DNA from 4 places in the Brachybacterium halotolerans subsp. kimchii genome. Region 3 is predicted to be linked to each of the others. Evidence: riboswitches for the same ligand, from Rfam matches in the RefSeq annotation. Region 3 holds a riboswitch; each other region holds the start of a gene.
The links. A riboswitch is a leader RNA that binds a small molecule or an ion and turns the genes downstream of it on or off. The one in region 3 is predicted to bind thiamine pyrophosphate.
Positions count from the first base shown of each region.

Region 1 (7,310 bases), 900 kb from region 3:
TGGTCTGCGTGAGCCAGCCCGAGTTCGTCGAGGCCGTCGCCCCGCTGCTCGCGGCCGAGGACCTCGCCGTGCTGCGCACCTGGGCCGCCCTGCACACCGTCGGCGCCTTCGCCCCGTACCTCTCCTCCGCCTTCGTCGAGGAGGACTTCGACTTCTCCGGACGCACCCTCTCCGGCGCCGAGCAGCTGCGCGAGCGCTGGAAGCGCGGCATCTCGCTGGTCGAGGGGGCCGTAGGCTTCGCGATCGGGCAGGACTACGTCGCCCGGCACTTCCCGCCGGACCACAAGGCGCGCATGCAGGAGCTGGTCGGCGCGCTGCTGGACGCCTACCGCGAGTCGATCTCGACGCTCGCGTGGATGACGCCGGGCACCCGCGAGAAGGCCCTCGCCAAGCTCGAGCTGTTCACCCCGAAGATCGCCTACCCCGACGTGTGGCGCACCTACGAGGGCCTCGAGCTCGACCCCGACGACCTCGTCGCCTCGGTCCGCGCCGCCCGCATGCACGATGCTGCCCACGACTTCGCGAAGCTCGACGGGCCCGTCGACCGCGACGAGTGGCACATGACCCCGCAGACCGTCAACGCCTACTACAACCCGGGCGCGAACGAGATCGTCTTCCCCGCCGCGATCCTCGAGCCGCCGTTCTTCGACGCCGAGGCCGAGGACGCCGTGAACTTCGGAGGCATCGGCGCCGTGATCGGCCACGAGATCGGGCACGGCTTCGACGACCAGGGCTCGAAGTACGACGGCGAGGGGAACCTGCGCTCCTGGTGGACCGACGAGGACCGCGAGGCCTTCGAGCAGCGCACCCGTGCGCTCATCGACCAGTTCGACGCCCTCACCCCGCGCGTGCTGCGCGAGCAGGTGGAGGCTGAGGCGAAGGCGTCTGACGCGACCGGTGCGGACGATGCGGACGATGCGACCGCCGCGAGCGGCGCGACCGACGGCGGCGGCGAGCTGCCCCATGTCAACGGCAGTCTCACGATCGGCGAGAACATCGGCGACCTGGGCGGGCTCACCATCGCGATCAAGGCCTACATCGCGCGCTCCGGCGGGAACCCGCCGCGCCTGGACGACATGAGCGGACTGCAGCGCGTGTTCTGGTCCTGGGCCACGGTGTGGCGCGCGAAGTCCCGCGCGCAGGATGCGGCGCGCATGCTGGCGATCGACCCGCACTCCCCCGCCGAGTTCCGCTGCAATGCGATCGCGAGCAACCTCGACGCCTTCCACGCGGCCTTCGACGTGCGTGAGGACGATGCGATGTACCGCGCGCCCGAAGACCGCGTGAGCATCTGGTGAGGACGGCGTGAGCAGGCCCGAGGCACCCTTCCACGTGGGGCGGACGACGCCCGGCGCGGTGGGCTGGACCCGCATCGGCATGAGCGTCGTGATCGGCGTCGGCATCGCCGGGTATGCGCTCGCCTGGGCGCGGGGCGAGACGGTCGTGCTGGGCCTGGTGCTCGCCCTGGCCGTGCTCGTGTACGCCTTCTGGTCGTGGATGCGGCTGTCCACCCGGTTCGTGGTCGAGGGCGACGGGGTGACCGTGAGCCTCGGAGGCTTCCTGCCGCGCCCCGCCTGGCCCGTCGCCGACTTCCGCACCGTGCAGCTGCGCCGCATCCCGGGCGAATCGCTCGGCGCGACGGTGGGCGGGCTCGGCTGGCGCCGCGGGCGCGTGATCTCGCCCGAGAGCGGGAGCATCGAGGCGCTGCCCGGCCGCAAGGTCTTCACCACCGGCGAGCAGCGGTCCTCGTACCGCCTGATGGTCTCGCGCCCCGGGACGCTCGTGGAGATCATCGGCCGCGAGGGCACCCACTTCCTGCTCTCCCCCGACGATCCCCGCGCCGCCGCCGAGGCGATCGACCAGGCCATCCGCGCCCGCCGCTGATCCGCGCGCGCTGAAGCCCCGCCGACCGCTCTTCGGCCCATCCGCGCCCCGTCTGCGTCGCGAGAAGTACGAAACGGTTGCCAAGAGCGCTCTTGGCAACCGTTTCGTACTTCTCGCTCTCGTTCGCCCCTTCGCCCGTTCGCCCGTTCGGGAACCGGTCGGGACGGGACCGTCGGATCCCGTCGCCTCGCACGAGCCGTCGGGCGTCGGCCGACCCTGGCGATCTGGCGCACATTCCGAGGGTGCACCGACCGCCCTGCGCGATATCATCGACGTTGACATCCACAGACAGGGGAGCACCGCAGAGGTGCTGAGAGTGCGCACAGAGCGCAGACCCTCGAACCTGATCCGGTTCAGACCGGCGTAGGGAGTCGGGATTCTTCTGCGATGTCCGCCGCGCCGGATGACTGCATCCGGGGCCGACGGGCCTCGCGGCCCCTTCCGCATCGGAAGGAGAACCAGATGTCGACCAGTTCCACCCCCGCCGCCTCGTCCGCGCGCGCCGAGAAGACCGCGGCGACCGGCGCGTCCCCGACACCGACACCGGCACCAGCACCGGCGAGCGGCGCCCTCGCACGTCGGCCGCTGCCGGCCTACCGCACCGTGGACCTCGTGCTGACGGTCGCGATCGGCGTCGTCTTCGCCTTCGTGTTCCTCGCCTGGGGCCAGGTGTACACGCTCTTCACCCCGCTGCAGGCCGTCCTGCCCCCGTCGGTGGGGCTGCTCGCGGGCGTGTGGTTCCTGCCTGCGCTGGTGGCGATGCTCATCGTGCGCCGTCCCGGCGCCGCCGTGCTGGCGGAGGTCATCGCCGCCGTCCTCGAGATGGTCCTCGGCGGGCAGTGGGGCATCGGCACCGTGGTCAGCGGCCTGCTGCAGGGCGGAGGCGTCGAGATCGCGTTCCTCGTCACCGCCTACCGCCGCTTCACCCTGCCCGTGGCGATCGCCGGCGGCGCACTCTCGGGAATCCTGGAATGGGTGTACGAGCGCTTCTCCTACTACCCCGAGTGGTCCTGGGCCTCAGCCTGGGCGCTGCTGGGCTTCTTCATCGTCTCCGGCGCGCTGCTGTGCGGGGTGCTGGGGTGGCTGATCGTTCGCGCCCTCGGTGCGACCGGCGCCCTGAGCGCCTTCCCGGCAGGGCGCCAGTGGGGACGGCGGTCGCGCGCATGAGCGCGGGGCCGACGGTGCTCGGGACGGGCTCCGGATCCGACGTGGCACGCGGCGACGCGGCTCCCGACGGAACGGGTCCCGCGTCCGACGCCGCCGTGCCGCTCGCTCTCGAGGCCGTCACCTGGACCCCGTCGACCCGCTCCCACCCGACGATCGACGACCTCACCCTGCACATCCCGGCCGGCCAGCGCGTGCTGCTCACGGGGCCCAGCGGCGGCGGCAAGTCGACGGTGCTCCGGGCCCTCACGGGCCTGCTCGACACCAGCACGGGCGACCTCGCGGGTGATGCCACCGGCCCCACCCGGCCGGGCGAGCGCGGACTGCTCCTGCAGCAGCCGCTGCACGCCCTGATCGGCGGGAGCGTCGGCCGGGACGCGGCCTTCGGTCCCGAGAACGCGGCGCTGGACCGCGAGGAGATCCAGCGCCGCGTGACCTCCGCCCTGCACGCGGCGCGCGTCGGGCTGGACGCCGCGACGTCGCCGTGGGATCTCAGCGGCGGGCAGCAGCAGAGGCTCGCCCTCGCCGGCTCCCTGGCCCTGGACCCCGGTGCGCTGCTGCTGGACGAGCCGCTGAGCATGCTCGATCGGCCGACGGCCCGCGAGGTCCGCGCCGCGATCCTGGATGCGGTCGGAGATCGCACCCTGGTGGTCGCCGACCATGACGCCGAGGGCTGGGCCCCGCACGTGGACCGCGTGATCGTGCTCGGAGCGCAGGCGCACGTGCTCGCGGACGGTGCTCCCGACGACGTCCTCGAGCAGCACGATCCGGCCGCCATGCCCGACCCGGCCGCCGCTCCCGACCCGGCCGCCATGCCGGCCCCTGCGCGCGCATCCGGCACGTGCGGCGCACCGGTGCTGTCGCTCTCGAAGGTCTCGATCGCGCGACGGCGACGACGGGACGAAGCCCGGGGGAAGCGGACCATCGCCTCGCCCCTCCTCGACGGCATCGACCTGGCCGTCCCCGCAGGATGTGTCGCGGTCCTCACCGGGCCGAGCGGCAGCGGCAAGACCACGCTGCTGCGCACGATCCTGGGCCTCGCCGATCCGGCCGGAGGACACCTCGAACATCCCGAGCCCACCAAGATCGCCTTCGTCCCTCAGGAGCCCGAGCACTCCTTCGTCGCCCGCACCGTGCGCGCTGAGGTCACCGCCTCGCCCTGGGCGCACGACTCCGAACTCGCCGAGAGCCTGCTGCGGCGCGCCGACCTCGCGCACCTCTCGGACGCTCAGCCCTTCGAGCTCTCCGGGGGCGAGCAACGACGCCTCGCGATCATCGCCGCCCTCGCCCAGGAACCCGCCCTCCTCGTGCTGGACGAGCCCACCGTGGGACTCGACCTGGAGCGTCGCACCCAGCTGTTCGCCCTGCTCGGGGAGGCGACCGCGCGCGGCTGCGCGGTGCTGGCCGCGACGCACGACCCCGATCTCATCACGCGCGCGCACGTGAGCCTGGACCTCGCGGAGCACGTGAGCACGGGCGACGACGACACGCTTCCCACCGCCCCGGAGTCGGCTGTGCCCGGCGCCGCGCGCGACTCGACACCGACACCGACGTACGACACCACCCTCCGTCCGCCCCACCGTCCCCGTCCTGCCCCCGCAGACACGCTCAACCCGCTGACCACCATCGCGATCGCCGTGGCAGCGGCCGTCGGCTCCTTCGCGATCGACCGTTGGCAGCTCGGTCTCCTCTCGTGCGTGCTCGTCGCGGTCCTCGCACCGCTCGCCGTGCGCGGGGTGCGCAGCACGGCGCTGCGTCTGATCCCGATCGCGCTCGCGGCGGTCGGCCTCTGCTGGTCCACGGTGCTCGCCTCTCCCCTGCCCGTGTTCTCCGGGACCACGTGGCTGCTGGGTCTCAAGGAGGCCCTGCGGATCGGATACTTCGTGGCTCCCGGCGTGCTGATCTTCGCCTCCCTCGACCCGACGCGGCTCGGAGACGCCCTCGGCGGGAGGCTGCGTCTGCCCGGTCGGCCGGTCGCGGCGAGCGTCGCGGGTCTTCTGCGGGCAGGGCTCACGGCCGACGTCTGGGAGCGGATCATGACCAGTCGCCGCCTGCGTGGCCTCGGGGCGCGGCGCGACCTGCGCCATCCGCTGCGCTCGGGCGCGGCGCTCGTGCGGCTGCTGGCCTCGTGCACCCTCGCCCTCCTGGTCGACGCGGTGCGGGCCACCGAGCAGCAGGCGCTCGCGATGGATGCCCGCGGCTTCGCGACCGCGCAGCACCGCACCTGGGCGCTGCCCAGCCCGTTCACGAGGGGCGACCTCGTGGGGCTCGCCGCCGCCGTGCTCCTGCTCGTGGCGCCCTGGGTGCTGCGGACGGTGCTGGGCGGCTGACGGGCAGGCCCCGTCGACGCGGGCAGCGACGCCCTTCGACGTCGACGCAGCCCCGGGGCCCGGCCGCGGCGGGCAGAGGTCCGCGAACAGCCCGTGCACTTCGCGTAGCAGGAGGTCGGGTGACGTGTCATATATGAGGTGACCCGACCTATGACTACGCGAAGTGCACGCACGCACCGAAGACCCCGGAGATCGCGCGGCTGGAGCCGGCGATCCGTCCTCCCGCCTCGCCCGCCGCTCGCAGTGCAGTCGACGACGGATGACGTTCCGTGTGGTCGCCGCGTCGTGCGGGCCTTTACCCTGGTGCGCATGACTTCCGACGCCGCGCAGCCCGATCCCCCGCAGCCCGACTCCTCTCAGCCAGCTTCCGCGCAGCCCGGATCGCCGCTCACCTCCGAGGAGCAGGACGAGCAGGTGCTCGCGCTGGCCCGGAGGATGCTCGACGATGCCCGTGAGGGCCGGGGCGACGCCCTCCTGCCGCTGCTGGACCAGGGGGCGCCGGTCGCCATGCGGGACTCGCGGGGCAACACGCTGCTGATGCTCGCCGCGTACCACGGTCACGCGGACCTGGTGCGTGAGCTCGCCGCCCGCGGGGCGGACGTCGATCAGCTCAACGACCGCCAGCAGTCGCCGCTCGCGGGCGCCGTGTTCAAGGGGTACGACGACGTGGTGTCCGCGCTCCTGGATGCCGGGGCGGATCCCGATGCGGGCACCCCGAGCGGCCGCGACTCCGTCGCCTTCTTCGGCCGGGAGGAGATGGGCCGGCTCATCGAGGAGAAGGCGCCCCGCGCCTGATCGCGGCGCCTCACCGGCGTACGCCGCTCAGGCCCGCCGGTTCGCCCCTCGCTCTGCCCGCGGATCAGTCCTGCGGGTGCACGTAGCGCATCGGCACGTGCTCGATGCCGGCCTCGAGGAACAGCGGCCCGGTGGTCTCGAAGCCCATGCTCCCGTACCAGCGCTCGAGGTACGCCTGGGCGCCGATCTCGACCACCGCCTCCGGTGCGATCTCGCGGGCCACGTCGAGGGCCGCGCACACGAGGCGTCGACCGAATCCGTCGCGCCGACGGTCCGCCCGCACCACCACGCGGCCGATGTGCACGGTGCCGTCGGGGTCACGCAGGATGCGCAGCTGGGCGACCGGCTGGCGCTCGAGCCCGCCCGTGACGGGCTCCGCGTCCGGCACCTCGATCCACAGCAGCACCGTGGAGTCCTCGAGCTCACGGCCGTCGAGGTCGGCGTCGTCGGCGTGCTGCTCGAGGGTGAAGACGTCCTGGCGGAGCTTCGCGAGCAGGTAGACGGTGCGCGGATCGATCTCCTGCAGGTGGGCGCGGCGCAGCACGCCGCCTGTCTCGGGATCAGGCATGCCCATCACCGTAGCTGCCCGTCCTGCGGATCCGCCCAGGCGGCGGCAGGCGGATCCGCCCAGGCGGCGGCCGGGTGCTCCGTGGTCCAGCTCGCGCGGCGCGAGCGCCGGGTCTGGCAGCGGGGGCACCAGAACACCGTGCGCCCGGCGAGCTCCGTCGACCGGATCGCGGTCCCGCACAGGCGGCACGGCAGCGTCTGCCGGTGGTACGTGTAGAAGGACTGCTCGCGGGGCACGACGCTCGGGTCGTCGTCCCCGTTCTGCCGCGTCGCCCGGGTGCGCTCCTGGATGACCGCCTCGATCTCGCGGTGCTCGGGCTCGGTGGTGACGATGCGGCCGGTGCGCGCGCCGTACCGCATGAGGGGCACCAGATCGTCCCAGATCCCGCGCACCATCCCCTCGGTGAGGTCCTTGCCGGGCACGAAGGGGTCAAGGCGGGCGCGGAACAGCGCCTCCGCCCGGTAGATGTTGCCGACCCCGGCGATGACCTCCTGGTTCATCAGCAGCACGCCGATCGACGTCCGGGAGCGCCGCACCCTCTCGACGAATCGGTCGGGGTCCGCGTCCTC
Region 1 is NZ_CP086254.1:970,737-978,046, forward strand. Features, by position in the region: gene Bra3105_RS04395 (M13 family metallopeptidase) at 1-1,298, shown strand, start outside; gene Bra3105_RS04400 (hypothetical protein) at 1,306-1,884, shown strand; TPP riboswitch at 2,165-2,271, shown strand; gene Bra3105_RS04405 (ECF transporter S component) at 2,347-3,051, shown strand; gene Bra3105_RS04410 (ATP-binding cassette domain-containing protein) at 3,048-5,378, shown strand; gene Bra3105_RS04415 (ankyrin repeat domain-containing protein) at 5,688-6,173, shown strand; gene Bra3105_RS04420 (GNAT family N-acetyltransferase) at 6,238-6,741, opposite strand; gene Bra3105_RS04425 (Fpg/Nei family DNA glycosylase) at 6,747-7,310, opposite strand, start outside.
Region 1: it holds a riboswitch for thiamine pyrophosphate, as region 3 does, so the genes downstream of both, Bra3105_RS04405 (ECF transporter S component) here and Bra3105_RS00390 (MFS transporter) in region 3, are expected to answer to the same signal.

Region 2 (7,310 bases), 1.3 Mb from region 3:
CGAACTGGAGCTGCTGCAGGACGAGGCCGTGCAGATCACGCGCGACCTCATCCGCATCGACACCAGCAACTTCGGCGGCAACAAGGGGCCGGGTGAGCGCGAGGCCGCCGACTACGTGGCCGGCCGGCTGCGCGAGGTCGGGTACGAGCCGGAGATCATGGAGTCCGAGCCCGGGCGCGCGAGCGTGGTGCTGCGCATCCCCGGCGAGGACCGCGAGCGCGGCGGCCTGGTGATCCACGGCCATCTCGACGTCGTGCCCGCGAACGCCGAGGACTGGAGCGTCGACCCCTTCGCCGCCGAGGTGCGCGACGGCGTCCTCTACGGCCGCGGCGCCGTGGACATGAAGGACATGGACGGCATGATCCTCGCGCTCGTGCGGCACCTGGCCCGCACCGGGCAGAAGCCGCCGCGGGACCTGGTCATCGTCATGTTCGCCGACGAGGAGGCCGGCGGCGTGCTCGGCTCCCGCTGGATGGTCGCGCACCGCCCCGAGATCTTCGAGGGCTGCACCGAGGCGATCAGCGAGGTGGGCGGGTACTCGATCACCGTCCCCGAGAAGGACACGGGGCGCGACGTGCGCGCCTACCTGCTGCAGACCGCCGAGAAGGGCTACGCCTGGATGCGTCTGCGGGCGCACGGCCGCGCCGGGCACGGCTCGGTCCCCAACGACGAGAACGCGATCGTGCGGCTCTCGCGGGCGATCGCCGCGATCGACGCGCACGAGTTCCCCTTCGAGTACATCGCGAGCGTGCGCACCCTCTTCGACCGCGTGGGCGAGATCAGCGGGCGCGACTGGGACGAGGAGGACCCCGCGGCGTTCCTGCCGCTGCTCGGCGGCGCGCGCCAGTTCGTCTCGGGCACCCTCTCGGACACCGCGAACGCGACCACGCTGCGCGCCGGCTACAAGGGCAACGTGATCCCGCAGACCGCCGAGGCGGAGCTCGACTGCCGCTTCCTCCCCGGCCATCAGGACGAGCTGCTCGCCCTCATCGACGAGCTCTCGGGGCCTGACGTCGAGATGATCGTGGACACCCTGGGCATCTCGCTCGATGCGCCCGACGACACCCCGTTCGTCGCCGCGATGCACCGCGCGATCCTCGCCGAGGACCCCGGCGCCGAGCTGCTCCCCTACTGCCTGAGCGGCGGCACCGACAACAAGCAGCTCGCCGGGCTCGGCATCACCGGCTACGGCTTCGCGCCCCTGCAGCTGCCCGCCGACCTCGACTTCGCTCCCCTGTTCCACGGCATCGACGAGCGCGTCCCGGTGGACGCGATCCGCTTCGGCGCCCGCGTGCTGCTGCGCCTGGTCTCCGACTGCTGAGAGGGCGGGCGCACCTCAGAGCGCCGCGCCGACCACGAGCCCCAGCGCAGCGGCGGCCGAGCCGACGACGAGCGAGCCCAGCAGGTTCCCCAGGGCGTAGAGCACCCGGCGCTCCTGGAGCAGGCGCGCGGTCTCGACGCTCGCTGTAGAGAAGGTGGTGTACCCGCCGAGGAAGCCCGCCCCCAGGACCACCTGCAGCTCGGGACTCAGCAGCTGGGCGCCGAGCATCCCTGTGACCAGGCCCAGCAGCAGCGACCCGCTGATGTTGATGAGCACGGTCCCCCAGGGCATGGCGCCGGAGACGCGGGAGCGCACGATCCCGTCGACCACGAAGCGGGCGACCGCACCGACGCCGCCGGCGAGGCTGAGCAGGACGAAGATCGCGGCGCTCATCGGGCGGCCTCCTCATGGGGCCGACGCGACGTGCGCCGGGAGGCGGCCAGGATGCCGGCGGCGGCGAAGAGCACGCCGAGGACCACGCTGACCAGGCCGAAGGCCACGCCGACGAGGGCCCGCCCGTCGGCCATGAGCTGATCGACGGCGAGGGCGAGCGAGCTGTACGAGGTGAAGCCGCCCATCACTCCCGTGCCGACGCACAGCCGCAGCGCGCGGCGCACGCCCTGGTCTGGCCCGCTGCGGGCGAGGGCCTCCAGGAGGATGCCGAGCAGGAAGGCGCCCGCGAGGTTGATCGCGAACAGGGCGATCGGCACTCCGCCGAGCTCCGGGACGGCGAGTGTCAGGGCCTCGCGGGCGGCCGTGCCGAGCGTCCCGCCGATCAGCACCAGGGCGATCGAGCTCGGTCGCAGGTGCAGGGGTCGGACGCGTGCTGGGAGGAGGACGTCGGGTGCAGTGGTGTTTCCCTGAGCAGTGGTGTCGCTCGGCGCTGTCGTGCCGCCCTGCGGATCAGGACTCTCAACGTCGGGGTCGAGCGGGATCTCGGGATGCGGGTCCTCGGGTCGGGGCACGGATCACTCCTGTTCAGAGTCGGGCGGGCGCGCGCTACCGCCGGATCCCGGCGCGCGAGGGGCGCGCTCCGGGAGCGAACAGGGACCGTTGTCGATCATCGAGGTTGGGTACGGCGGGCCCCACCGCCGTGCCGGCGGGCCCGAGGGCGGCCGACGCGCACCATTGAACGCCGCGCGGGCCGAACGGGGCAAGTCGCCGCCGACAGCGTCGGCTCACCGGGCCGGTGCGCCGTCAGTCCTGGCCCGTCCCCCAGGCCTCCTTGAGCCGGGCGACGTGGTCGCCGAGGATCTCCGCCATGTCCACCGAGGGGTCGATGAGCCATTGCAGCTGCAGCCCGTCCATGAGGGCGACCGTCTCCCGGGCGATGCGCTCGACGGGGGCGTCCTCGCGCACGTCCCCCTTCTCCTGGTCCAGGCGCAGGCAGCGGGTCAGCGACTCCATGACGGCCTCGAAGTGATCGAGCATCCACTCGTGCGCGGGGTGGTCGGGGGTGGTGGCCTCGCCCGTGACCGTCGCGTAGAGGAGCACGATCTGGCGTCGCTGCATGTTCAGCCCGGCCACGTGCACGAGATGGTCGAAGGCGGACCAGGGCGTGGATCCCTCGGGCGGCATGGGGTCGCTGTCCACGGCGTCGCGATGGGCGAGCACGGCCCCCAGCAGCGCCTTCTTCGAGGGGAAGTGATGGGCGAGGCCGGACGGGGAGATCCCGGCGCCCTCGGCGACCTGCGCCATGGAGGTCGCGCCGAAGCCCTGACGGGCGATGAGGTCGACGGCGGTCCGCAGCGCCTGTTCGCGGACGACCGCGGAGTCCTGCCCGCGGGGCCGCCCCGGGCGCCGACGGACCGGACGCTTCTCGGCGGCGGCCCCCTCGGCGGTGCTGTGCTCGCGCGGCTCGCGCGCGGCGACGGTCCCCTCGGCGGCGCTCGCGGTCGCGGCGGCGCGCGTGGTCTGGTCGGTGTTCATGGGCTCCCCTTCGGCACAGGTCTCCGTCGACCTGGGACGAGAGCGGGCCGGTGCGATCGTGCCGCACCGGCCCGTCATCAATGTGTCGCCCCTACTATTTCACGCCGCGGATGAACATCGTGAGCACAGCGCCGATGACGCCCGAGATCGCGGCGGCCACGAAGAGCACCGTGAAGTCGGTGCCCCCGCCGATGCGGGCGAGGAGCATCCCGCCCAGGGCCGGGGCGATCGACTGCGGGAGGGCGTTGGCCATGTTGAAGACGCCCAGGTCCTTGCCGGAGGTCTTGCGGTCCGGCAGCACCTCGAAGACGAGCGCGAGGTCGACGGCGAGATAGGTGCCGTAGGCGAGGCCCATGATCGCCTCGCACAGGAAGAACCCGCCGACCGAGTCGACGTGGGCGAGCATGTAGGTGCCCAGTCCGAAGACGAGGATCGACCCCGCCACGAGCACCTTGCGACGTCCGATCCGGTCGGAGATCCACCCGGCGGCCAGCCCGGCGACCATGGAGAGCACCGTGTAGATCGTGACGCCGGTGGCGACCGCGGTGGCGGCCGCCGCGTCCTCGAGCCCCAGGTGGTTGGTCATGAACAGCACGCGGAAGCTGATGAACAGGTAGGAGGCCAGGATGATCATGAAGCGCCCCCACCAGGCCAGTCCGAAATCCGGGAACTTCAGGGGGTTGGTCCAGAACGAGGTGACCAGCTCGCGCACGTTGAACGGGTAGCGGTTCTGCTTGAGCACCGGATCCGGGATCATCAGCGCGTAGACGGTCACCAGCAGGAAGCCGAGCACGGCGGGGATCATGAACAGGCCCACCATGGTCCCGCCGAAGAACGAGGCCAGCCAGGTCGCGGCCATGATGGCGGAGTTCTGGGCGATGCCCACGATGCCGGAGACCTTGCCGTACTGCTCGTCCGGCAGCTGATCGGCGAGCGAGGCCGTGTATGCCGCGTACGCCATGTTCGCGCAGGCCTGGGCGATGAACCAGCCAGTGGCCAGCACCACGACGTTCGGCGCGATCGCCATGATGAGGATCGCCGCGCACATCGCGAAGGCCCCGCCGATGATCCATGGTCGGCGCCGCCCCAGCCCCGATCGCGTGCGATCGGAGAGGCGTCCGCCGAGGGCGTTGAAGATGAGCGCTGCGATCGCGCCCGGGGCGAGGGCGGCGGCCGCGATCGAGGCCTGCTCCGCCGGGATGTCCGAGAGCGTGCGGGCCTTCATCTGGACCGACACCGTCGCGGGCCCCATCAGGGCGACGAACAGGCCGAACTGCCCCAGGAAGATGCCGATGACATACCAGATCGGCTTCTTCCGGTCTGGCTTGATGCCCATGGCGGGCACGCGCAGTCGCGGGCCGAGGATATTGGGGCTGCCCGTCGGGTCGACGGTCGGGTCGACCTCGAGGTCGGGTGCGGCAGTTGACACGGGAGACTCCTTCGTCATGACCGTCGGGCGACGCTCGCGACGGTGTGCGTGCGGTCCGTGCGACCGCCCCGAAAGTATTAGTTGGTCTGAACTATTTTGTCGAGCCGCATCCTGCCGCACGGACGTCCGGGACGCCCGGTCGGCACCCTGAGCTGGACGCCCGATGCCGCACCGTGCCGCACATCACAGAGGCTGACCGCAGGGAATCCGCGGCACCACGTACGTGCGGTGCGTCGTGCCGACGAGGGCCGGGCGGCGTTCCCCGACCTCCCTTCGCGCGCGCTAGGCTCGTCGGCACGTGACACGGGGTGCCGCCGATGGCGGCTGAGAGCAGACCCGTCGAACCTGATCCAGTCAGCGCTGGCGTAGGGAATGTCCGAAGCCGCGGCCGGGTGCCGACGATCCTCGAGGGTCGTCGACGACCACCCGCCGCGGCCGCTCCGGCCCCTCGCCCCGACGAGAGGAGCCCGATGGCCCCCGCAACCCCCGCAGGCGGCGTCCCCGAGGTCGCCACTGATCTCTCCGCGCGCCCCGCGACAGCCGTCGGTCCCGTCGATCCCGCAGGACTCGCCGCCCGCTGCGGCGAGCTGCTGGGCGCGGTGCGCGAGCGCGGTCCGCTGGTCCACGCGATCACGAACTCCGTGGTCACGAACGTGACGGCGAACGTGGTGCTCGCGATCGGTGCAGCCCCGGCGATGGTCGATATCGTCGGCGAGGCCGGCGACTTCGCCGCGGTGGCCGACGGCCTCCTCATCAACCTGGGCACTCCCGCGCCCGAGCAGCGCGAGGCCATGCACGAGGCGGTCGCGGGAGCGCGTCGCGCCGGGACGCCGTGGGTCCTGGACCCGGTCGCGATCGGATCGCTGCGGGTGCGCACGCCGCTGGCTGCCGAGCTCGTGGCGCAGGGGCCGACCGCCGTGCGCGGCAACGCCTCGGAGATCCTCGCCCTCGCCGGCGAGGGAACCGGCGGCCGGGGCGTCGACTCCTCCGACCCGATCGACGCGGCCGTCGCGGCGGCGACCCGCCTCGCGCGCACGCACGGCGCCGTGGTCGCGGTCTCGGGTGAGCGCGACCTCATCACCGACGGGAGCACGCTCGTGGAGGTGGGCGGCGGCAGTGCGCTGCTGACCCGCATGACCGGCGGGGGCTGCGCCCTGGGCGCCGTGATCGCGGCCTTCCTGGGCGTGCGCGGCGAGGGAGCACCTGCGCTGGAGGCCGTCGTCGCCGCGCACGCCGCCTACTCCGCGGCGGCCGAGCGCGCTGCTTCCGGGGCCGACGGGCCGGGCACCTTCGCGCCCCGGCTGCTCGACGCCCTCGCCGCGATCGGCCCGGACGAGCTCCGTGCGCCCAGCCGCCTGCACGTCGGCGCCGTGACTCCGGGCGGCACCGGGGATCACGGCGGCACCGCGGATCAGGGCGACGGGGGCGAGGCGGCGTGAGGCCCTCGAGCGAGGAGCTCGGCCTGTACCTCGTCACCGACGCCGCGCTCTGCGGTGCGCGGGGCATCGTGCGCACGGTCGAGCTCGCCGTCGAGGGCGGCGCGCGCGTGGTGCAGCTGCGGGAGAAGCACGCGGACCTCGCCGAGCACGTGCGCCTCCTGGAGCGCCTCGCGCGGGTGATCGATGCCCGTGCGCTGCTGCTGGTGAACGACCGTGTGGACGCCGCCGTGGCGGCGCGCGAGCGCGGGATCCGCGTGGACGGCGTGCATCTGGGGCAGGGCGACGAGGACGTGCGCCGTGCCCGCGAACTTCTCGGGCCCGACGCCGCCATAGGGCTCAGCGCGAACACGTCGGCGCATCTGGACGCCGTGGCCGCACTGCCCGAGGGCACCGTCGACCACGTGGGCATCGGCGCGATCCGCGCGACCGCCACCAAGGCGGATCATCCGCCGGCCCTCGGTGTGGAAGGGTTCGCGCTGCTCGCGGCCGCCTCCCCGGTGCCGAGCGTCGCGATCGGCGGGATCACTGCGGCCGACGTCCCGGCCCTGCGGCGCGCGGGCGCCTCGGGCTGCGCGGTGGTCTCGGCGGTCTGCGCGGCCGACGATCCCCTGCGCGCGGCACGGGTGCTCAGCGCGGCCTGGAGCGGAGCCGCATCGGATCAGTGAGCGGGACCCGCGCCCGTGGGAAGGGGTCAGCGCCCCGGTGTCCCCTCGCCGTCCCACAGCTCGAAGAAGTGGTGCAGGGGTCCGTGGCCGTGGCCCACGTCGAGGCGGTCGCTCGCGGCGAGCGCGCCGTGGAGGTACTCCTTGGCGCCCCGCACGGCGTCCTCGACGGGCATGCGCGGCAGCCGGGCGGCGATCGCCGCGGAGAGCGTGCAGCCGGTGCCGTGGTCGTTGGTGGTCTCGATGCGCGGGGCGGGCAGCTCGAGGATGCCCTCGCTCCCGCACAGCAGGTCGGTGCTGGTGGGCGACCCCTCGAGGTGACCGCCCTTGAGGAGCACGCTGCGCGGTCCGAGGGCCAGCAGGTCGTGGGCGCGCCGACGCATCTCCGCCGCGCTCCAGTCCGGCTCCTCCCCCAGCAGCACCGCGGCCTCGGGCAGGTTCGGGGTGAGAACGTCGGCGAGGGGCACGAGCTGCTCGCGCACGGCGTCGACCGCGTCCTCGTCCAGGAGGCGGTCGCCGCTCTTGGCGAC
Region 2 is NZ_CP086254.1:1,331,327-1,338,636, forward strand. Features, by position in the region: gene Bra3105_RS05975 (M20/M25/M40 family metallo-hydrolase) at 1-1,321, shown strand, start outside; gene crcB (fluoride efflux transporter CrcB) at 1,337-1,714, opposite strand; gene Bra3105_RS05985 (fluoride efflux transporter FluC) at 1,711-2,286, opposite strand; gene Bra3105_RS05990 (TetR/AcrR family transcriptional regulator) at 2,519-3,250, opposite strand; gene Bra3105_RS05995 (MFS transporter) at 3,345-4,679, opposite strand; TPP riboswitch at 4,974-5,069, shown strand; gene thiM (hydroxyethylthiazole kinase) at 5,150-6,118, shown strand; gene thiE (thiamine phosphate synthase) at 6,115-6,783, shown strand; gene thiD (bifunctional hydroxymethylpyrimidine kinase/phosphomethylpyrimidine kinase) at 6,810-7,310, opposite strand, start outside.
Region 2: it holds a riboswitch for thiamine pyrophosphate, as region 3 does, so the genes downstream of both, thiM (hydroxyethylthiazole kinase) here and Bra3105_RS00390 (MFS transporter) in region 3, are expected to answer to the same signal.

Region 3 (7,310 bases):
ATCTCGTCGAGAGCGTCGAGCAGCGCGGAGCGGAAGGCGCCGGGCCGCGGAGCGTTCCGGGCAGCCCTCTCCCCCGCGACGTCGAGCCATACGGTCGCGGCGCGAGCGGCGAGGACCGCAGGGCCGTCGGTCCCGATGCGCCGCGTCGCGACGAGGCAGGCGGCCGTGAGCGCGCCGAGCAGGCAGCCGGTGCCGGTGACGCGCGTGAGCAGCGGATGGCCCCGTCGGACCTCGATCCCCGCAGTGTTGGGTTCGTCATCCGTTCCCGGCCCGACACCCGCACCCGCACCCGCACCCGCACCCGCACCGACGATCCAGTCGACCGGCCCCGAGACGGCGACGGCGCCTCCGGTGAGGGTGGCGATCCGGGCGGCGGCGCCGCGAGCGCTCTCGGTCGCGTCCGCCGCGTCGGCTCCGCGCCCGCCGGGCCCTCCGCGCAGCGCGAGGACCTCCGAGGCGTTGCCCCGCACCACGTCCGGCCGCAGCTCCACGAGCTCACGGGCGAGGGCCGTGCGCACGGGCGCGCGCCCGATCGCGGTCGGGTCGAGCACCCAGGGGTGACCGGCAGCGATGCTCGCTGCGACGGTCGCGGGGATGCCCGTCATCGCATCGGTGCTGAGGGTCCCGAGGTTCACGAGCAGCGCGTCGGCCGCCCCGGTGACCACGGGCGCCTCGGCCTCGGTCTCGGTCATCATCGGGCGCGCGCCCGCGGCGAGCAGCCCGTCGGCAACGATTCCCATCGACACGGTCGCGGTGACGCAGTGGACGAGCGGCGGGCGACGGCGCACCTCGGCGATGACCGGGGCGACCGCGCGCAGGTCGGAGTCGTCGCGCGGGTCCGTGTCGCCGCGCAGGCCCGGGCCGCCGCGCTGGTCCGGACCCGCGAAAACGTCGGGATCCCCGCTCATCGCCCGGCCCTCCTCGTCGGCTCCCCGGCCACCTGGTCGAGGTCCCGGTCGATCTCCCTCGCGGACAGCCGGGGTCCTGCCGCCGCCCCGATCACCAGCAGGATCCCACCGAGGGCGAGCAGGACGAGCACGGCCGCATGGGCCCCGAGCAGCGCCGAGAGCCCGGGCAGGTAGAACGGGTAGAGCGCGGGAAGGATCAGCGAGAGGCTGTAGCCCATCCCGTAGCCCGTGGACCGCACCGACGTCGGGAAGCGCTCGGAGAGGTAGGCGGAGACCGGCCCGTACGCGGCGACGGTGACGACCTGGAGCGCCGCGGCGAGCACGGCCGCACCGGCCAGCGTGCTCGAGCCCACCGCCGTCCACCACAGCACCGGGCCCAGCACGGTCGCCGCGATCCCCCACCCGATGAGCAGTCGGCGCCTTCCGGTGCTCGTGGAGAGATGCCCGGCGAGCGCCATCGCGAGCGCCTGCGCGCATGAGGCGATGCCCATCGCGACCGAGACGCTGGTCGCCGGAAGGCCCGTGTCCTCGCCGAGCTGGGCGGTGAGCATGATGACGGTCGTGTTCGTGAGCAGCCACAGCCCCGTCATCAGGGTGAAGACCTGCCAGAAGGCGCGCGCCCAGCGTCCGCGCAGCATGGCCGCGATGCCCGTGACGGCGGGCTCGTCCTTCGGCTCGGGCCCCTGGGGCCGCTCGCGCTCGCGCCGGGCGATCGGCGCGTCGACCACGCGTCGTCGGTAGTAGACCAGCATGCCGAGGGAGGCGAGCGCCCCGAGCACGAACAGCGCGCGCCAGCCCCAGGCGGCATAGGCGTCGGGCCCCAGGACCAGCAGCAGCGCGGCGGTCGCGAAGGCGATCGCGGCCTGCGCCCACGGCGCCATCGAGAGGATGAGCCCGCTCATGATGCCGCGCCGTCGCGGGGCCGACCATTCCATGGCCAGGGGGATCGCGGCCGAGTACTCGCCGGCCACGAAGATCCCGCCGAGGAAGCGCAGGCAGAGGATCAGACCGATCGTCCCCGCACCCAGCAGCTCATGGGTGGGCATGGCGGCGATCAGCAGGGCGCAGGCGGCCGTGCCGGTGATCGCGACCTTCGTGGTGCGCGTGCGCCCCAGGCGGTCCGAGATCCTGCCGAAGACCATGCCGCCGACGGGCCTGCCCAGCATCATCGCGATCACCACGATCGCTCCCGTGGTGGCGGCGATCCCCGGGCCCGCGACGACGGCGAGCGCCGGGGTCAGCGCGGTGAGCGGCAGGAACACGTGGACGTTGTCGATGAAGTTGCCGACCACCCCGGCGCGCATTGCGGCGCGGCCCTCGGGCGGCAGCTGCGGCGTCGGACCGGCCGTCGGCGGGTGGGCCGCGGCGACAGTCGTGGGCGGGCTCTTGGGCAGACGTGACCGCATGGCGGACATCCCTTCGTCAGTGCGAACTGCATCAGGTTCCACGGGTGTGATCTCAGCGCGCGCGGCGCACCCCGTGTCCGGCGCGCCAGTATTCCAGAGGCGCCGGCGGGGCCGCGGCGCCGTCCGCGGCGACTACCCTTGCCACGTGAGCACTTCGAACCGTGGAACCGCCGACCGCATCGTCTGGGTCGACTGCGAGATGACCGGACTGGACAAGGAGAAGGACGCGCTCGTCGAGATCGCCGTCCTGGTCACCGATGGTGACCTCAACATCCTCGGGGAGGGCGTGGACGTCGTCGTCAGGCCCCCGGCCGAGGCGCTGGAGCAGATGGGCGACTTCGTGCGCACCATGCACACGAACTCCGGGCTGCTGGAGGAGCTGGACGCGGGCATCACCCTCGAGGCCGCGCAGGAGCAGTGCCTGGCCTACGTGCGCGAGCACTGCCCGGAGGCCGGCAAGGCGCCGCTCGCGGGCAACTCCGTGGGCACCGACCGCGTGTTCCTCGACAAGGACGTGCCGGAGTTCGCCGCCTGGCTCTCCTACCGCACGATCGACGTCTCGAGCCTCAAGGAGCTCGCCAAGCGCTGGTTCCCCCGCGTCTTCTACAACACGCCCGCCAAGCACGGGGGCCACCGCGCCCTCGCCGACATCCGCGAGTCCATCCAGGAGCTCAAGTACTACCGCGAGGTGCTGTTCGTGGCCGACCCGGGGCCGACGACCGCGCAGGCCCAGGCCGCCGCGCGCACCTTCGAGCTCACGGCCGACGGCGAGAGCGCCGACGGGTCCGACGACGCGGCCGCAGGCGCCGCGGGCTCCTCCGCACCGGCGGTGCCGTGGCTGCAGCGCGCCACCCATCGCACCTGGCTGGACTCCGAGGGCGAGGAGCTCCTCGTCTTCGGCGCCGAGTCGCTGCGGGAGGACGGCGGCTTCGGCTGGCTCGACGAGGACGGCGAGCTCGACGGCGACAAGCCGGCCGAGCTCTGGGTGACCTGCCGCATGACCCACTGCTTCGCGCTCGCCACGATGCTGGGCAGCCCCGAGTACGGGCGCTTCGTGGACCACGGCATCGAGTCCCTGCGCACCGTCTTCAAGGACGAGGAGCACGGCGGCTGGTTCTCGAAGATCGCCGGGGAGACCGTCATCGACGACGCCAAGGAGGCCTACGCGCACGCGTTCGTGGTGCTCGCGGCCGCCTCCGCGACCGCCGCCGGACGCCCGCACGCCGCGGAGCTGCTCGAGGAGGCCCTGGGCGTCCTCGACGAGAAGTTCTACGACGAGGAGACGGGGATGAGCGTGGACACCTTCGACCGCGCCTTCACCGTCTGCGAGGAGTACCGGGGCATCAACGCGAACATGCACACGACCGAGGCCCTGCTCGCCGCGGCCGACGTCACCGGGGAGCGCCGCTGGCTGGACCGGGCCATGGGCATCATGACCCGGGCGATCGACGAGTTCGCGCGCGAGCAGGACTGGCTGCTGCCGGAGCACTTCGACACCTCGTGGAACCCGATCCTCGACTACAACGAGGACAAGCCGGCCGATCCGTTCCGCCCCTACGGCGCGACCGTCGGCCATTGGCTCGAGTGGTCCCGCCTGGTGCTGCACGGGCGCGCCGCGCTGCTCGCGAAGGACGGCGAGGCACCCGAGTGGATGCTCGAGGCCGCGAACGCCCTCATGGGCAGGGCCGACGACGCCTTCGGCATGGACGGCGAGCCCGGCTTCCCCTACACGGTGGACTGGGACGGCACGCCCGTGGTGCACGAGCGCATGCACTGGGTCGCCGCCGAGGCGACCGCCGCCGCGGCCGCGATGTTCCAGGTGACGGGCGACCGGAAGTGGGCCGACCGCTACCAGGCCTGGTGGGAGTACGTCAGCGAGTTCCTGCTGGATCCCGAGCGGGGCAGCTGGCACCACGAGCTGGACCGGCGCAACCAGCCCCAGGCGCGCACCTGGGAGGGCAAGCCGGACATCTACCACGCCTACCAGGCCACGCTCATCCCGCGACTGCCCGTCACCCCGACCATGGCCGCCGCGGTCCGCGACGGCCTGGTCGACGAGATCGGCTGATTCAGCCTGGCGGCGCCGCCCTCACATGCGGCGCCGCCCTCAGCCCCGGTCGAGGGCGGCGTCGAGGCGCTCGATCTTCCCGTCGAGCTCGCCCTCGTGCCCGGGGCGGATATCGGCCTTGAGCACGAGGGAGACGCGCGAGCCGTAGCGACCGGCCTCGGCCGTCGCGCGCCGCACGACGCCCATCACCTCGTCCCAGTCGCCCTCGATCTCGGTGAACATCGAGCTGGTGCGGTTCGGGAGCCCGGACTCCCGGACCACGCGGACGGCGGCGGCGACGGCGTCGTGGACGCTCGCGGCGTCGGATCCCTCGGCGAGGTCGCGGGTGAGGCCGGGATCGGAGGGCTCACCGGTGGGCTGGACGGAGAAGGCGATGATCATGCCCCCACTGTTCTCCCCCATCGGCCCGCGGGCAAGCGGATCATGCGCTGACGACGGGCCCGCGGCTCCTCGAGATCCACTCCCGCAGCCGGGAGACCGTGTCCAGGACGGGTGTCCCGGTCGTGTCGATGACCTCGACTTGCCACGCGCGCGGCCTCGCGGCGGGAGGCAGCCAGCGCTCCCATCGCATGCCCGGCTCGCCCGTCGCGACGATCACCTCGGGGGCGTGGGCGGGGTCCGCGGCGTGCCGCCGGTGCCAGCGAGCCCATCCCAGGAACGCGTCGACCTGCGTCGGCGACCACGTCCCGGGATCACGGGCCGCCAATCGGCGTCGGCGCTCCTCGTCCGCGACGTCGAGGAGGCAGACCGCCGCGCGCAGGTCTGCGACCTCCGGGACCGCCAGCAGTTCGCCGATCGGCGACTGGCCCGTGAGCAGCAGGTCCACACCGTGTTCCTCGAGCCGGATCGCCTCGCGCACCCACCAGCGCAGTTCGCGCTGGCGCCAGGCGGTGTCAGCATTGCTCGGCACGCCGCGCTCGTCGCTGTCGTGGACCACGAGGCGCGGAAGATCAGCGCACGAGAAGGCCGCCGTGGTCTTCCCGGAGCAGCTGGAGCCGGTCACGAGCAGGAGCATGCGGCGAGCCTGTCATGACGAGGCGGGATCCGGCTCCTGCTTTTCGGGCCTCTGCGACAGGGCCGGCCTCACCCCGCGATGGGCGGCCGCATCCCTCTCGGCATCGAGCCGACGGTGGGCCTCGATCACGCCCGCGCGCACCGCGGACCGGATCACCCAGTACGCGACGACAGCGACCGTCACCCAGAACATCACGAAGACCAGCAGCATGAGGATCTCCCACCCTGCGAATCCTCCCTCGTCGACCGCTCCCATGTGTGCTCCCCCTCGTCTGTCCGCCGGCTCGTGGGCCGACTGCTCCATCGGGCCCGGAGTCCTCCGGACCGATGCCCCAGTCTGCCGTGCCGGCGAAGTGCAAGGCGTCTCACAGCGAGAACCCCCGTCCGAGGGTGCGGAGCAGGGCCGACGCCCGGTATGCTTGCTTCTCGTTGCGGTCCTCGGAGCGCACATGGTGGTCGTAGCTCAGTAGGTAGAGCTCCTGGTTGTGGTCCAGGCGGTCGCGGGTTCAAATCCCGTCGATCACCCCAAGAAACGCCCTGGTGACAGGGCGTTTTTTCTGTCCGGAGTGCTGTCCGGACATCGTCGTGGACACCGGCGGCGCCCAGCGAGCCCATGCACCCGCCGCCCCGCTCTCATGCGACGCCGCCTCTCCCGCCTCCCACTGCAGCCCGCCACTGCCCGCCGCTGCCCGGGAATCATTCGAATGCCGATTCAGCGAATTCATGATCGATGCGCAGAAAACACCCTGCACCGAATTCTTGGACGCCCTCGACCTGCACATGAACGGTGGTGCACCCTCACACGGCCTCCATTCTTCCTCCATACCTCTCATCAATCCACTTACCGTTCGTCCGCATTCTGTTCACCACCCGTACACCTGACGTACCGCGTCCGTTCCCTCGGGCGGTGAAGTCGACCACGGATCCCCGTCCGAGCCTGTTCCGCGCACCTCGCCGGGCCAGAAACCAGCACCCGTCGATGCCGGGTCGCGACGCCGCGACCTGCACGCCATGGCCGCCGATGTTCCTCACCTGGGGTGATACCGCGTCCGCCCACCGCACCCGACGGCGGCCCGCCCCGCGATCACCGGCCCCGCGCCCCGCACTCGCCACCCGTCCTCCGCGGTGGCCCCCGTCGGCCTGCGGGATCTCCCCGTGACACCGGCGCGACACGACCGATTTCCCCCGGCGGTGCTGGGCTAGACTCGCCGCAAGCATTTCGGTCGCCCGCCCGGAACAACGAACGCATCGGATTCACGGGCACACGCACGAAATGCATCACAGACTCCAGGCGTCACCTCCTGCAGCAAGCGATGAGAGGCAAGGATTCACCAGATGACCGATCCGAAGCAGACATTCGACGTCGCCGTGTGCGGTTGGTGGTACGGGAAGAACTACGGGTCGATCCTCACGTACTACGGCCTGAACCGCGCGATCCAGAACCTCGGCCACTCGGTGCTCATGGTCCACGAGCCCCTGGGCTACAACGGCTTCCGTGTCGAGTGGCCGGACGACATCGTCTCGATGCAGTTCGCCGAGCGCGTCGGCTACCACACCACCCAGCAGATGCACTTCACCGAGCTGCCGCGCCTGAACGAGCGCGCGCGCACCTTCGTGGTGGGCAGCGATCAGCTGTGGAACCCGCTGATCGGCCGCGTGAACAGCGATCTCTTCCTGGACTTCGTCTCCGAGCAGAACAACCGCGTCGCCTACGGCACCTCCTTCGGGAACCGCGGCACGAAGAAGTTCACGCCCGAGTTCATCGCCACCCACGCCGCGCAGCTGCAGCGCTTCAAGGCGATCTCCGTGCGCGAGGGCTATGCGGTGGACACCGCGCGCGACATCTTCGGCGCGAAGGCCTCGCTGGTCGTCGACCCGGTCTTCCTGCTCCCCCGCGAGCACTACGACGAGCTC
Region 3 is NZ_CP086254.1:73,266-80,575, reverse strand. Features, by position in the region: gene Bra3105_RS00395 (hydroxyethylthiazole kinase) at 1-908, opposite strand, end outside; gene Bra3105_RS00390 (MFS transporter) at 905-2,314, opposite strand; TPP riboswitch at 2,306-2,398, opposite strand; gene orn (oligoribonuclease) at 2,460-4,382, shown strand; gene Bra3105_RS00375 (thiamine-binding protein) at 4,422-4,763, opposite strand; gene Bra3105_RS00370 (hypothetical protein) at 4,804-5,397, opposite strand; gene Bra3105_RS00365 (hypothetical protein) at 5,410-5,652, opposite strand; tRNA gene Bra3105_RS00360 (tRNA-His) at 5,849-5,924, shown strand; gene Bra3105_RS00355 (polysaccharide pyruvyl transferase family protein) at 6,732-7,310, shown strand, end outside.

Region 4 (7,310 bases), 1.2 Mb from region 3:
TCCTCTCGACGAACCGGAACTGGAAGGCCGTGATGATCATCAGCAGCACGAACATGACGGTCCCCGCAGCCGCGGAGAGGCCGACGTTCGAGCGCAGGAACGCCTGCTCGTAGATGAACCAGCTCAGGGTGGTGGTCGAGGACGCCGGCCCGCCGCTGGTCATCACCGCGATCAGGTCGAAGGCCTGGAATGCCCCGATGGTCTGGGTGATGACCAGGAAGAACGTCGTGGGCGAGAGCAGCGGCAGGATCACCCGCGTGAAGGTCTGGAAGGCGCTCGCGCCGTCGAGCTTCGCGGCCTCGAGCACGTCCGAGGGGAGCCCTTGGATCCCTGCCAGGTACACGATCGAGACGAAGCCGACGCCCTTCCAGATCGAGACGATGAGCAGGGCGGGCAGCGCCCAGTGGGCATCGGTGGTCCAACTGGGCGACTGGGCGCCGAAGAGGTCGAAGACGACCCGGGCGAGCCCGTAGTTGGGGTCGAAGATGAACAGCCACACCACCGCGATCGCCGCTCCGGAGACCACGTGCGGCGCGAACACCACACCGGTGACGACCGGGGTGCCGCGCAGCTTCTTGGAGAACAGCGCGGCCAGCAGCACACCGAGCAGCAGGCTGATCCCCACGACCACCACGACCCACACCACGGAGACCCACAGCACCTTGTGGAACGAGGGCGAGGCGAGCATCGACGTGTAGTTCGTCAGCCCGATGAACAGCGGCTGGGGCGAGATGAAGTCCCAGTCGGTGAGGCTGAGATAGAGGTTCGCGATGATCGGCCAGTAGGCGAAGACCGCGATCAGCGCGAGGTTCGGGAAGGCGAACAGCGCGAACAGCGCGTAGCCGCGGCGTCTGCGCCGGCGGCGGGCGGCCAGTCGCTGCGGCGGGAGCGGGCCGAGCCCGGATGCCGCCGATCCTGGGGCGCGATCAGCGGGGAGGGCGGGGGCTTCGAGGCTCATCTCAGAGTGGTTCCTCTCCGTGGAGCTCCATCGTTCGTGCACGACTGCGCGCCGCGACATCAGCAGTCTCGCAGTGACCGTCGTCACCGTAGCAACGGCGCTCTGTTGTGCGCGTGGCTCGCACATAAGTGCACGCCGAGTTCACCCGATCGCCACCTCGTGCTCGTCGCCCGCCCCTGCCCGCGCGCCACGTGGCCTACTCTCGAAAGAGGTCCGCCGTCGGGCCGACGGCGGACCACGATCTCTGGAGGACAGCATCGTGGACATCACCCGAGCGCAGACCGTCGCACACCAGCTCATCGCGTCCCATCTCGTCGAGGGCGACATGGTCCCCGGCAGCGAGATCGGCCTGCGGGTCGACCAGACGCTCACCCAGGACGCGACCGGCACCATGGTCATGCTCGAGCTCGAGGCCATGGATCTGGACCGGATCCGCACCGAGCTCTCCGTGCAGTACGTGGACCACAACCTGCTGCAGACGGACGAGAAGAACCCCGACGACCACCTGTTCCTGCTCTCGGCCGCGCGGCGCTTCGGCCTCTGGTTCTCCAAGGCGGGCAACGGGGTCTCCCACCCCGTGCACCAGGCCCACTTCGGCCGCCCGGGCGCGACGCTGATCGGCTCGGACTCGCACACCTGCGCCGCGGGCGCGCTCGGCATGCTCGCGATCGGCGTGGGCGGCCTGGAGATCGCGATGGCGATGGCCGGCCAGCCGCTCTACGTCGCCATGCCCGAGGTCTGGGGCGTCGAGCTCACCGGCGAGCTGCCGGACTGGGTGAGCGCCAAGGACGTGGTGCTCGAGATGCTGCGCCGCCACGGCGTCAGCGGCGGCGTCGGCCGCATCATCGAGTACCACGGCGAGGGTCTCGCGCAGCTGACCGCGATGGACCGGCACGTGATCGCGAACATGGGCGCCGAGCTCGGCGCGACCGCGACCGTCTTCCCCGCCGACGACGCGGTCCGCGACTATCTGCGGGCCGTCGGCCGCAGTGACGAGTTCACGCGCCTCGAGGCCGACGAGGGCGCGGAGTACGACGTCACCGAGCACATCGACCTGAGCGCCCTCGAGCCGCTGATCGCCGCGCCCTCCTCCCCCGGCAACGTGCGCCCCGTCGCCGAGGTCGAGGACGAGGACGTGTTCCAGGTGGTCGTCGGCTCCTCGGCGAACCCCGGACTGCGGGACTTCGCCGCGTTCGCCGAGACCCTGCGCGGCCGCCAGGCCCACGAGGCCGTCTCGGTCGACGTGAACCCGACCTCCCGGGAGGTCCTCGCGGACCTGATCGCCGGCGGCTGGCTCACCGATCTGGTGGACTCCGGGGCGCGCATCCATCAGTCCGGGTGCCTGGGCTGCATCGGGATGGGCCAGGCCCCCGCGAGCGGACGCAACTCCCTGCGCACCATGCCCCGCAACTTCCCGGGCCGCTCGGGCACCGAGGAGGACTCGGTGTGGCTGTGCTCGCCCGAGACCGCGGCCGCGGCGGCGCTGACCGGACGGATCACCGATCCGCGCACGCTCACGGACGCACTCGGGATCCCGGCCCCGCATCCGCAGCTCCCCGAGGTCTTCACGCGCATCGAGGACATGCTGCAGCCGCCGCTGCCGCTCGAGGAGGCCCGCGAGGTCGAGCTCGTGAAGGGGCCGAACATCTCCTCCCTCCCCGAGTTCTCGCCGATCGACGACGATCTGCGGGCGCCGGTGGTGCTGGTGATGGGGGACGACGTCTCGACCGACGAGATCATGCCCGCCGGCTCGCGCGTGCTGCCCTTCCGCTCGAACATCCCGAAGATCTCCGAGTTCACCTTCACCCGCATCGACCCGGACTACCCCGCGCACGCGGCGGAGACGAAGGACGCGGGAGGCCACGTGGTGGTCGCCGGGAAGAACTACGGGCAGGGCTCCTCGCGCGAGCACGCCGTGATCGCTCCCCGCTACCTGGGGCTGAAGGCGGTCATCGCGGTGTCCTTCGCCCGCATCCACTGGCAGAACCTCGCGAACTTCGGGATCCTCGCCCTCGAGTTCGACGACCCGGAGGACCACGACAGGATCTCCACGGGCGATCTCGTCGAGATCGACGGCATCCACGCGGCGCTCGAGGCCGGCACGGACCTCACCGCACGGATCGGGGACCGGGAGGTCCCCGTGCACCATCGGCTCTCGCCGCGGCAGGTGGAGATGGTGCTCGCGGGCGGACGGATCCCGCTCGCCGCGCGCGAGGCGTGAGTCCCGAGTCGTGAGGCGCGGGTCCCGAGGAACGACAATGGCCCCATGATCGACTGGGACCTCATCTGGCGCGACTACGTCGGGATCAGCGGCAGCGCAGTCCTCGGCGTCGTCGCCTCGACCATCGTGCTGTACGGCTTCTTCTCCCTGCTCATGCAGGTGATCGGCCCGCGCCTGATGGCCCGGCCCAGCGCCGGCAGCTTCGTGGTCCTCGCCGTCGTCGGCGGCATCACCGCGCGCGCGACCCTCGGCGAATCCCCGACGATGCTCGGCGCGGTCGTCGTGCTGAGCACCCTGGTGGTCCTCGAGTACGTCACGGGCAGGTTCCGCCGCGTCCCCCTGCTCCTGCGGCGCACGCGTCCCGTCGTCGTCATGGTCGACGGGGAGCCGATCGCGGCCGGCCTGCGTCGCAGCAGGCTGACGCGCGGCATGCTGCTGGATCGTCTGCGCGTGAGCGGCGTGCTCGCCCTCGACGAGGTGGAGCTGGTGATCCTCGAGGTCCGGGGCACGCTCACCATCGTCCGTCGCGGCAGCCGGATCGACCGCGACCTCGTGTCCCAGGTCGTCGGTCGCGACCGGATCCCCGAGCGCCTGCTGTCGGCCCCCGGGACCGTCTGACGTCCCGCCCGCTCACTCCAGGACGGCCAGCGCGAGCGTCGCCAGGGGCACCGTGATCACCACCGCGACCGCGCCCAGCGCCATGAAGCGCACCCAGGGGATCCGCACGCCCATCGCCCGCATCCGCTGATGCCACAGGAGCGTGGCCAACGACGCCCACGGGGTGATCAGGGGCCCCACGTCCACACCGATCAGCAGGGCCATGGTGGAGGCGGGGTCGTCCGCCGCCGCGCGCTCGAGGAGGAGGAACGCGGGGAGGTTGTCGAGCTCGTTCGCCGCGAGCGCCGAGGCGCCGGCCGTGCGCAGGAGCCCCATCGGCCCCGCGCCGCCGTCGGCCGCACGCAGTACGAACGACGTCGCACCCTGCACGTGCGTGGTCTCAACCAGCACGAAGAGGGCGAGGGCGATCGCGAGCGGACGCCAGGGCACCAGGTGCACTCCGATCGCCTCGCGGCGCCGCACGAGGAAGGCGAGCAGCAGCACGAGCGCGGCGGCGCCCGCCGGGATCCACACCGCCGGGACCACCACGAGAAGGGGCAGTAGCACCACGACCACGCACCCGCTCACCCTCAGCAGCACGCGGTCACGGATCTGCGGGGCGGGCGAGGTCCGGAAGCGCCCCCGCAGGTCCCGGCGATGGAGGATCGCCAGCAGGGCCACCGACCCCACGATCGCGACCAGGGTGGGCACGGCGCTGCGGGCGAGGAACGCCGCGGTGCCTCCGCCCAGGGCATCCCTGGCCAGCAGATTCGTGAGGTTCGAGACCGGCAGCAGCAGTGACGCCGTGTTCGCGAGCCATACCGTGGCCAGGGCGAAGGGCACCGCGGGCACGTCGACGCGCCGGGCCGTGAGCACGACCACCGGGGTCATGATCAGTGCCGTCGTGTCCAGGGAGAAGAAGGCCGTGCACACCACGGCGAGCGCGCACACGGCGCACCACAGCACGGCGGTGCGCCCACGCGCGAGGACGGTGAGGCCGTGGGCGATCACGTCCAGAAGTCCCGCCTCGCGCGCGAGCTCGGCGAGCACCGCGATCGCGAGGACGAATCCGAGCACGGGCGCTACCCGCGCCATCAGCGCCGCGAGATCCTGCGAAGGCAGCCCGCCGCCGAGGACGCACAGCACGGCGGCCAGGACCAGCGCCCCGATCGCGAGCGCACCGGCGCGCCTGCGCAGGAGTCCGAGCATGCTGCGAAGCGTAGACCGCGGGGCCCGTCCACAGGGCCCGCCGCTCCCACGGCGCGGGACGACCTCGTCCGATGCACGCGGCGGCGCTACGCTCGCCAGTGCACGGGGTGCCCTGACCAGGGCTGAGAACACACCCGCTGAACCTGATCGAGCTCGTACTCGCGGAGGGATTGCCGCCATGACACCTGCCCCACGTCCGTCCACCGAGGGCGCCGCCTTCACGGCGTCCCTGCGCCGCCAGCACGCCCAGGCGTGGGAGCGCGCCGTCGGCCACCGCTTCGTGCGCGAGCTGCGCGCAGGGTCCGTCCCGGACGAGGTGATGGCCCGCTACCTCGTGCAGGACCATCGCTTCCTCGATGCCTTCCTGCAGCTGATCGGTGCCGCACTGGCGACCGCCCGCACCCCCGCCGCCCGCCTGCGCTTCGCGCGCTTCGCCGGGGAGGTCGCCGGCGACGAGAACACGTACTTCCTGCGGGCGCTCGACGCGCTCGGGGTGAGCGAGGAGGAGCGCGCACGGATCCCGAACACCGCGGCCACCGACGGCTTCCTCGACGTGTTCCGCGAGGCAGCGGAGACCCGCGACCACGCCGCGATCCTCGCGGTCCTGCTGGTCACCGAATGGCTCTACCTGGACTGGGCGAGCCGGGCGCCCGCTCCTCTGCCCGAGAGCTTCGTCCACGCCGAGTGGATCTCCCTGCACGACGGTCCCGGTTTCCGCGACCTCGTGGACTTCCTGCGCGCCGAGCTCGACGCCGCCGAGATCGAGGACCCCGAGCGCGTGCGCGCCTTCTTCGCGCGCACCGTCGAGCTCGAGAACGACTTCTTCGACTCGGCCTTCGAGTCCGACGGCGAGGAGGCGACGGCATGAGCACCTCCGTCCTGTTCGACCAGCTCAAGGCCGCCGCCGTCGAGGACTGGGACGCCTATGTCCATCACTCCTTCGTGCAGCGGCTGGGCGAGGGCACGCTCCCCCTGGCCGCCTTCCAGGACTACCTGGTCCAGGACTACCTGTTCCTCCTCCAATTCGCGCGGGCCAACGCCCTGGCCGCGTACAAGGCCGACAGCCTCCAGGGCATCCGCTCCGCCGCGGACTCCCTGACCGCGATCGTCACCGAGACCGCTCTGCACGTGCGGCTCACGGCGTCGTGGGGCATCGACCGCGAGGTGCTCGAGACGGCCGACGAGAAGCCCGGCACCGTCGCCTACACGCGCTTCGTCCTGGACACCGGCATGGCCGGGGACGCCCTGGACCTGCAGGTCGCCCTCGCCCCCTGCGCGATCGGCTATGCGGAGATCGGGACCGCGCTCGCGCCGCGCCTCGCCGAGGACGCCGAGCATCCCTACGGCGAGTGGATCGCCGAGTACGCGGGGCAGGAGTTCCAGGCGAGCGCCGCCGCGGCCGCCGAGCGGCTCGACGAGCTCGCCGGCGGCGACCTTCCCGCCCGCCGGCGGGCGCGGCTCGAGCGGATCTTCCGCACGGCCACCCGCATGGAGGCCGCGTTCTGGCAGCAGGCGCTGGGCTGACCGCGGGCGTGCATTCGCCGAGCGCACGAAGACCGTGCGTGCAAGCATGAGGCGGTGAGCACGCACGCGTCCTCCCCGAGCCCGTCCGCGCCGCGGCAGGTCGAGAACCACCAGCCCTTCCTCCACGACCTCGCCGTGGTGCTGCGCGCTCCGCTGCAGGCCTGGTCGGCGCCCGACGGCACGATCACGGGCGCCGGTGCGCAGGGCATATATCTCGGCGATGCCCGCGTCGTCTCCGACCTGACCTGCGAGGTCGAGGAACGGGCCGAGAACGAGGACGAGGACGAGGGGCACCCCACTCTCTCGCCCCTTCCCGCCGAGATGCGCAGCGCACACGAGGTCGTGTTCCGCTGGGTCGTCACCGCACCCGATCTGCCGGGCGACCCGCTCGTGGTCCTCGAGCGCACGCGCACAGCGTCCGGCCGCGGCATCCGCGAGACGCTGCGCCTGCGCAACGACGACGACCGCCCGCGCACCCTGTCCCTGCGCCTCGGGCTCGTCACCGACAGCGCGACGATGTCGCAGGTCAAGGACCCGCGCCTGATGCTCGCGCAGGCCCCCGCCCGCCCCGTGGCCCGCATCCGGGACGGTGCGGCGCGGTGGCGGATCGGTGAGCGGGGCGAGGCGGTGCTCCACGCGAGCACCGGCACTGGCACGCTCGTCCCGGACGTCGACGGACCCGTCGTCACCTGGCGATGTGTCCTCGAAGCACCGGCGCGCGGCACCGCCGAGGCGGACTGGGAGCTCGCGCTCACCGACCCGGACGTCCCGTTCGAGGCCGCCGAGCCCCGAAGCGTCGCG
Region 4 is NZ_CP086254.1:2,911,148-2,918,457, reverse strand. Features, by position in the region: gene Bra3105_RS13100 (carbohydrate ABC transporter permease) at 1-958, opposite strand, end outside; gene Bra3105_RS13095 (aconitate hydratase) at 1,218-3,179, shown strand; gene Bra3105_RS13090 (YetF domain-containing protein) at 3,225-3,797, shown strand; gene Bra3105_RS13085 (SLC13 family permease) at 3,810-4,985, opposite strand; TPP riboswitch at 5,079-5,173, shown strand; gene Bra3105_RS13080 (TenA family protein) at 5,164-5,853, shown strand; gene tenA (thiaminase II) at 5,850-6,509, shown strand; gene Bra3105_RS13070 (MGH1-like glycoside hydrolase domain-containing protein) at 6,564-7,310, shown strand, end outside.
Region 4: it holds a riboswitch for thiamine pyrophosphate, as region 3 does, so the genes downstream of both, Bra3105_RS13080 (TenA family protein) here and Bra3105_RS00390 (MFS transporter) in region 3, are expected to answer to the same signal.